2 regions of the Paenibacillus wynnii genome follow, and region 1 is predicted to be linked to the other one. Evidence: predicted binding sites of a transcription regulator. Region 1 holds the regulator's gene; the other holds the start of a gene.
What was found. Region 1 encodes CtsR, which represses protease genes until heat stress. Its sites were predicted from a motif close to ATGGTCAATAAAGGTCAAACA; they were not measured.

Region 1 (3,419 bases):
TATTTTTAATGAGGGAGAGCTAAGTGCTAAGTTGACATTACTGCCTCTGCAAGTATTCGTACAAGGGAGAGTCATTCCAATGGGTGGTATTGCAGGTGTGGCGACCTGGCCCGAGAACCGTAGACAAGGTCTTGTGGCTAAGTTGCTTACGCATGCGCTTGAAAAGATGAATGATTCTGGACAACTGTTATCCTTCTTACATCCGTTCTACGTACCCTTCTATCGTAAGTTTGGTTGGGAAATCTACTGTGAATATAAGAAATACACTATTCCTGTTGCAAAATTTCCGCTGAAGACCGAGATTGAAGGCAAAGTAAAGCGTGATGTGAATGATATTAATGTAATGAGTATTTTATATACTGAATTTGCCTCCAAGTATAACGGGACATTGGACCGTAGCCAGGACTGGTGGGAGAATGCAATTGTGAATGAGGAAGGCCATGATGCGGTTTTTTACTCAACGTTAGGTAAGCCAGAAGGTTATGTGCTGTATAAAATAGAGAACAAAGAGCTGATTATTGATGAGTTCATCTATTTAAATGAGCAAGCCCGCCGAGGATTGTGGAGCTTTCTATGCAATCATGACTCCATGATTTCTCAGGCTTTGCTGAAGTTGGTTCCGGCTGACGATTGCCTTCCCTACTTACTTCCTGATCCGCGCATTCCTCAAGAGAATTTTCCTTACTTTATGGCGAGAATTGTGAATGCTAAAGCATTTGTGGAAGGATATTCTTTTGCTGAAGGAGTTCAGGGTAAGGCTACACTTTGTATTAAGGATGATTATGCTCCGTGGAATGCCGGATTGTGGGAGTGGAATGTGTCAGGTGAAGGTCAATCGTCCCTGGTGCGTTCTGAGGGTGATTCTTCCCAAGCGGATTTGATCTGTGATATTGGAGCATTTACGGTTCTTTTGCTTGGCTATAAACGCCCAGAGGAGATGTACCGTTTTGGAGCTTTGACGGGTGACCCTTCTGCGGTATCCTGGTTGGAAAAGGCTGTTCCGCGGGCACAAACCGCTTTATTGGACTATTTTTAAATAGATAGGGTGTCATTTCATTGTTCAAAATGAAAAAATAAGAGGCATCCTCTTGGCATTCCCAGAGAATATGCTATAATATTAAATAAGTCAAAGAAAGTCAAAGTCAACGGAGTCAACAACTGGACAATAAGGAAATGCTAATAACCTAATTAATACCCACTGAGTATGTGAAGTACCGTGAAGTGGTCACACTAAGAAGGTCGAATGCACAAATATCAAGGAATGATTTCAGTTCATACGGTTAATTAGTAGCCTGGATTCGAAATTTTACTCTTTGGTTAAGCTTCCTTATAGGTTCTCGCCTTACAGGCGGTTGGTCGGTTGGACTCTAAGCTTATAACACTGGAGGATGAGTGATGCGTAATATCTCCGATATTATCGAACAATATCTGAAGAATATTTTGCATGAAAGTCCTGAAGGTACGGTGGAAATCCAGCGTAATGATCTGGCGGACCAGTTCTCCTGCGTACCGTCACAGATCAATTATGTTATTAGTACGCGCTTCACTTTGGAAAAAGGCTACCTGGTGCAGAGTAAACGCGGCGGCGGTGGTTATATTCGGATACAACGCTTTGAGCTTCCTCAGAATGTGGCGTTGTATGCGCATCTTAATCACACGATAGGCAGTGAAATTGACCAAAGTGCTGCAGAGGGGCTGATTTATCAGCTGGAGGAAGCCTGTTTTCTAAGCGAACGGGAAGCGTGTCTCTTACGTGCCGCCGTTTCCCGGGATTGCCTGACCATCAAGCTTCCGTACCGGGATGAGGTTCGTGCCAAACTTATGAAGGCGATGATCATTTCGTTATTGGGTAAATAATTGTCAATCTAAGGGAGGGACTCCGCCGTTATGCTCTGTCAGGAATGCGGTGTCAAGCAAGCAACACTCCACTTCACCAAAATTGTGAATGGGGAGAAAACAGAATTTCATATTTGTGAGAGCTGTGCTCGAGAAAAGGGTGAATTAATTCCAGGAACCCCGGGAGGCTTTTCCATCCACAGTCTGCTGTCGGGATTGCTCGACCTGGAAGGCCCGGGCAAAGAAAAGTCAGCCGCATCCAAGATTGCACAAACGCAAGCCTGCGTGGAATGTGGTATGACTTATTCCCAGTTCAGTAAACTGGGGCGCTTCGGTTGCAGCTCCTGTTATAAATATTTTAACAGTGGTTTGGATCCTCTCTTCAAGAGGGTACACGGAAGCACCTTGCATGTCGGAAAAATCCCCAAACGAGCCGGTGCACAAATTGTGGTAAGGCGGCAGATTGAGGAAATGAAGCAGGAACTCGGAATAAGTATTTTGCAGGAAGAGTTCGAGAAGGCTGCCGAGCTTCGGGACCACATACGCCGACTTGAAAAAGAAATTGCACAAGAGTAAAGTCTTTGATATATAGGGAGGACACGATATGCCAAGTCTTCGGTTCACCGAACAAGCACTCAGCGACTTTATGCGCAGTGGCGGCGGAAGCCATTCCGAGATTGTCATTAGCAGCCGTGTTCGGATCGCCCGCAATTTGCAGCACATTCCTTTTCCACTGCTGGCTTCATTAAAGCAATCAGAAGAGGTACTGGAGCAGCTTACTCCCGTATTTGGCGGAGAAGAGGCGACGGAATACGGTTCTTTTCAGTTGGTGAAACTTGTTGATTTAGAGGATCTGGATAAAAAGGTATTGGTGGAGAAGCATCTCATCAGCCCTAGTCTGGTCAATGAATCAAAGGGTGGGGCCGTCATGCTGAATGAAGATGAGTCCGTCAGTATTATGATTAACGAAGAGGACCATCTTCGCATACAATGTTTGTTTCCGGGCTTTCAGGTTCAAGAGGCCTGGGAACGTGCAACAGCTATCGACGATATTTTTGAAGAAACTGTTAATTATGCTTTTGATGATAAAAGAGGTTATCTAACCAGTTGTCCCACGAATGTAGGAACAGGACTTAGGGCTTCGGTTATGATGCATCTACCTGCTTTGGTAATGAGCCACCAGATCAATCGTATCCTGTCTGCGGTTAACCAAGTGGGCTTAACGGTAAGAGGGATTTACGGAGAGGGCAGTGAGGCGGTCGGGAATATTTTTCAGATTTCCAACCAGATCACACTGGGCCAGTCCGAAATCGAAATTATAGACAATCTTCAAAGTGTAGTTATGCAAATTATAGAACATGAACGAAATGCACGTGAACGTCTGCTTGCCGATTCCGCGCTGCGAATAACTGATCGAGTAATGCGCTCCTACGGTATTTTATCGTATGCAGCTGTACTTGAGCTCAAGGAATCGGCACAGCGATTGTCTGATATACGGTTAGGAGTTGACCTGGGTATACTTCAAGGCCCTTCAGTTTCAATAATGAATGAGCTGAACGTGAAGACGCAGCCAGGATTTCTGG
Region 2 (3,419 bases), 840 kb from region 1:
TGAAGGATGGCAAGCGTCTGTTGCTGGGTGATCTGTTCGGAGCCAATTCCAACTACAAGAAAGAGCTTAATGCCAAGCTTAGTAAGCTGATTAAGGCTGAGGGTGGCTATCTGGGTGGATTCAATGGTCTGAATACCGAGAAATACTTTTACTTAAAAGAGGGCAAGGTCGTCATCTTCTTTCAGTTATATGAATATACAGCCTACGCTCAAGGGTTCCCAACCTACACATTCAATTTCACCGAACTACTGCCGGATGGAACCAGCCCATTTGCCAAGTTGAAATAAGGTTAAATTTCAGCACCAGCTATGGACATCTCCCCGTTACCTATTACGGCTCCAGCTCATATCCTAAATTATGAATTTAGCATATGAATGGGGAGGGGAGAATCATGAGGTACCGATATACTGCGATCGGGGATTCACTGACAACAGGATTTGGTGCGCTGCCCGGTAATGGGTTCGTGCCGGTGTACAGCAGGATGGCTGAGGCGAGGCTTCGCTCCAAGGTTGTCTATACGAATCTAGGCGTGAACGGGTTAACAACAGGAGAACTGGAACAGCGATTACGCGGAAATAGTATGTACCGTCAGGCACTTCAGGAAGCTGATCTTATCACTCTATCTATTGGTGGGAACGACCTCATTCGTGCGGCTAAATCCTCAGCGGGACAGCAAGGGAGTACCCCGGTTGTGCTGCGAAAAGCCTTGCAGGAATGTCAGAAGAACTTCGACGGAATTATGGGTACATTGTGGCAGTTGAAAAGGAATTCGGCAAGCCCTTATATTATCCGGATTGTTGGGTTGTATAATCCCTATCCAAGACTTGATGAAGCGTCTAATTGGGTCATGCAGTTCAATCGGCATGCCTCACAGTACAATAGCCGGAGTTGTGGGTTTGCATCCATTTACAATAGTTTTGCGGGGAATGAAAGAGAATTGTTATTCTTAGATCATATTCATCCTAATAAACGGGGTTACTATGTAATTGCCGAGAAGCTAAACCATCTGGGTTACGGTATGTTGTAATGAAAGATTCTGCTAATAAAAGACCCCGTATCTGCGTTTGAGGCAGATACGGGGTCTTATTCATTTCAAGTGTCTTATACACCGACTGGCAGTGTTTTCTCAATAACCTTATCAACGATACCATATTCAGCTGCTTCAGCAGCAGTCATGAAGTAATCACGATCTGTATCTTTCTCGATACGTTCTATCGGCTGGCCGGTACGCTCGGACAAAATGCGGTTCAACTTGTCGCGAAGCTTAAGAATGCGGCGTGCACGGATTTCGATGTCCGATGCCTGACCTTGAGCACCGCCCAAAGGCTGGTGAATCATAATTTCACTGTTCGGCAATGCAAAGCGTTTACCTTTGGCACCAGCATTTAACAGGAAGGCTCCCATAGAAGCTGCCATACCCACACAGATGGTAGATACATCAGGTTTAATGTATTGCATTGTATCAAATATAGCCATACCCGCAGTAATGGAACCACCCGGACTGTTCACATATAGATGAATGTCCTTATCCGGTTCCTCGGCAGCTAGAAATAGCATTTGCGCGATAATGGAATTGGCTACCACGTCATTAACCTCTGTTCCAAGGAAAATGATGCGGTCCTTCAGCAGGCGGGAATAGATGTCATAAGCGCGCTCGCCGCGGTTGCTTTGTTCTACGACCATAGGAATATAACTCACGTGGAAAACCTCCTTGAGATTGGCTGTTAGAATGTCTTTCTTAGTTACTCTTACCGTAATAACCACATGATAAACAAATTCAAACAAAAAGTCAAAGAAAGTCAAACTTATTGCAAAAAAAAAGAGCCATTCATTGGCACTTTGGTTAAATCATATTATAGGCGTTGCTAAAAAATACATATTATTAAAAATAATGGCGCGCCCGCCAAGAATCGAACTTGGATCTCAGGCTTCGGAGGCCTACGTCATATCCATTGGACCACGGGCGCAACAGAAATTATTATAATACGAATGAGATGCAAAAGCAAGGAATATCTCCGTGCTCCTCTAGCAGTAACATGATGGCTGTCTTTTATAAAGAAGCCTTATCCGCTGATAACTACCCTATATAAGAGACCCCTTAATGTTATTAATGTATAAGAAGAAAGGCGGTTGTGAATTCTACTCTCGGAAGACTTGCTTTCAGGGCAAAATTTGGGTAAGATATGGGTGGGACTTAAAAAGTTAGCCCGGGACATTTTGAGACCATGACAAAGGGAATAGAGAAAGACGAAGTTGCAGGAGTGAAAGCATGCGTAACTTATTAGAAATACAAAAGCAGCTTCTGCCTGATCTCATGGAAACCCTTAAGAGACGGTATACGATTCTTCATCAGATCATGCTGTCCGATATTATTGGGCGCAGAACGCTTGCCGCTTCCTTGAACATGACGGAGCGCACCTTGCGTGCCGAGACGGATCTTCTGAAATCGCAGGGGCTTATCGAGATCGACAGTGTGGGTATGCGAACCAGTGATGCTGGCCGCAGCTTGCTGGATCTGTTGGAGCCAATCGCTAAGAGCTTGTTTGGTCTAGACGATCTGGAGGAGAAGATACGGTCAACGTACGGTCTGAGTAAAGTAATTGTTGTCCCTGGTGATTGTGAAACATCCCCGTTCACCAAACGTGAGCTTGGGCGCGCAGGTGCCAAAGCATTGCTAAGTGTGCTTCGGAGCGATGACACGATTGCTGTAACTGGCGGCTCCACATTGGCCGAAATGGCGGATCAGCTTACACCGCCGCTACCTCTATCTTACAAGGATGCCTGGTTCGTACCGGCTCGTGGAGGATTAGGAGAAAGTATGGAGATACAAGCCAATACGATTGCCTCAACAATGGCAAAACGAGTTGGAGCGCAATACCGCTTGCTGCATGTTCCAGATCTGCTTGGTGAGGATGCATACCAGTCCCTTGCCCAGGATTCCAATACAAGGGAGATTGTGCAGATCATCCGTCGTTCACGTATTATTGTTCACGGAATTGGAGACGCCATCGAAATGACTCGACGCCGGAAGCTGGATGAGGCAACGGTCTTGGAGATTCAGGAAGAAGGCGCGGTAGCCGAATCATTCGGTTATTATTTTAATGAAGATGGGCAGGTTGTTCACACTATGCTTACGATGGGACTGCGTCTTGAGGATATCATTCGCACGGAAGTCGTAGTCGGTATAGCTGGGGGTAAACGCAAATCCAAAGCCATTCATGCCATGCTCCGGTTTGGGCAAGAGGATATTCTTGTGACGGACGAGGCGGCTGCAGTGGAAATAGGCAGAGAAATTGATGAACATGTACAATTAGTGCACTAGCTTCCATTTTGTGGGGGGCGCAATCTGTTTTTTTGCATTATACTTAACGTTGTTGTCTTGACAAGCTTAACGGCCTGTCTTGAATAAATAAAACGAA

Region 2: the regulator CtsR is predicted to act here: its motif matches at 1,786-1,806, upstream of clpP (ATP-dependent Clp endopeptidase proteolytic subunit ClpP).

The regions. Positions count from the first base shown of each region.
Region 1 covers NZ_JQCR01000002.1:2,690,806-2,694,224, forward strand. Annotated here, with positions in the region: gene PWYN_RS14560 (GNAT family N-acetyltransferase) at 1-1,036, shown strand, start outside; gene PWYN_RS14565 (CtsR family transcriptional regulator) at 1,396-1,857, shown strand; gene PWYN_RS14570 (protein-arginine kinase activator protein McsA) at 1,888-2,412, shown strand; gene PWYN_RS14575 (protein arginine kinase) at 2,441-3,419, shown strand, end outside.
Region 2 covers NZ_JQCR01000002.1:1,849,585-1,853,003, reverse strand. Annotated here, with positions in the region: gene PWYN_RS10775 (PdaC/SigV domain-containing protein) at 1-287, shown strand, start outside; gene PWYN_RS10770 (GDSL-type esterase/lipase family protein) at 392-1,027, shown strand; gene clpP (ATP-dependent Clp endopeptidase proteolytic subunit ClpP) at 1,102-1,698, opposite strand; tRNA gene PWYN_RS10760 (tRNA-Arg) at 1,893-1,967, opposite strand; gene PWYN_RS10755 (sugar-binding transcriptional regulator) at 2,270-3,322, shown strand.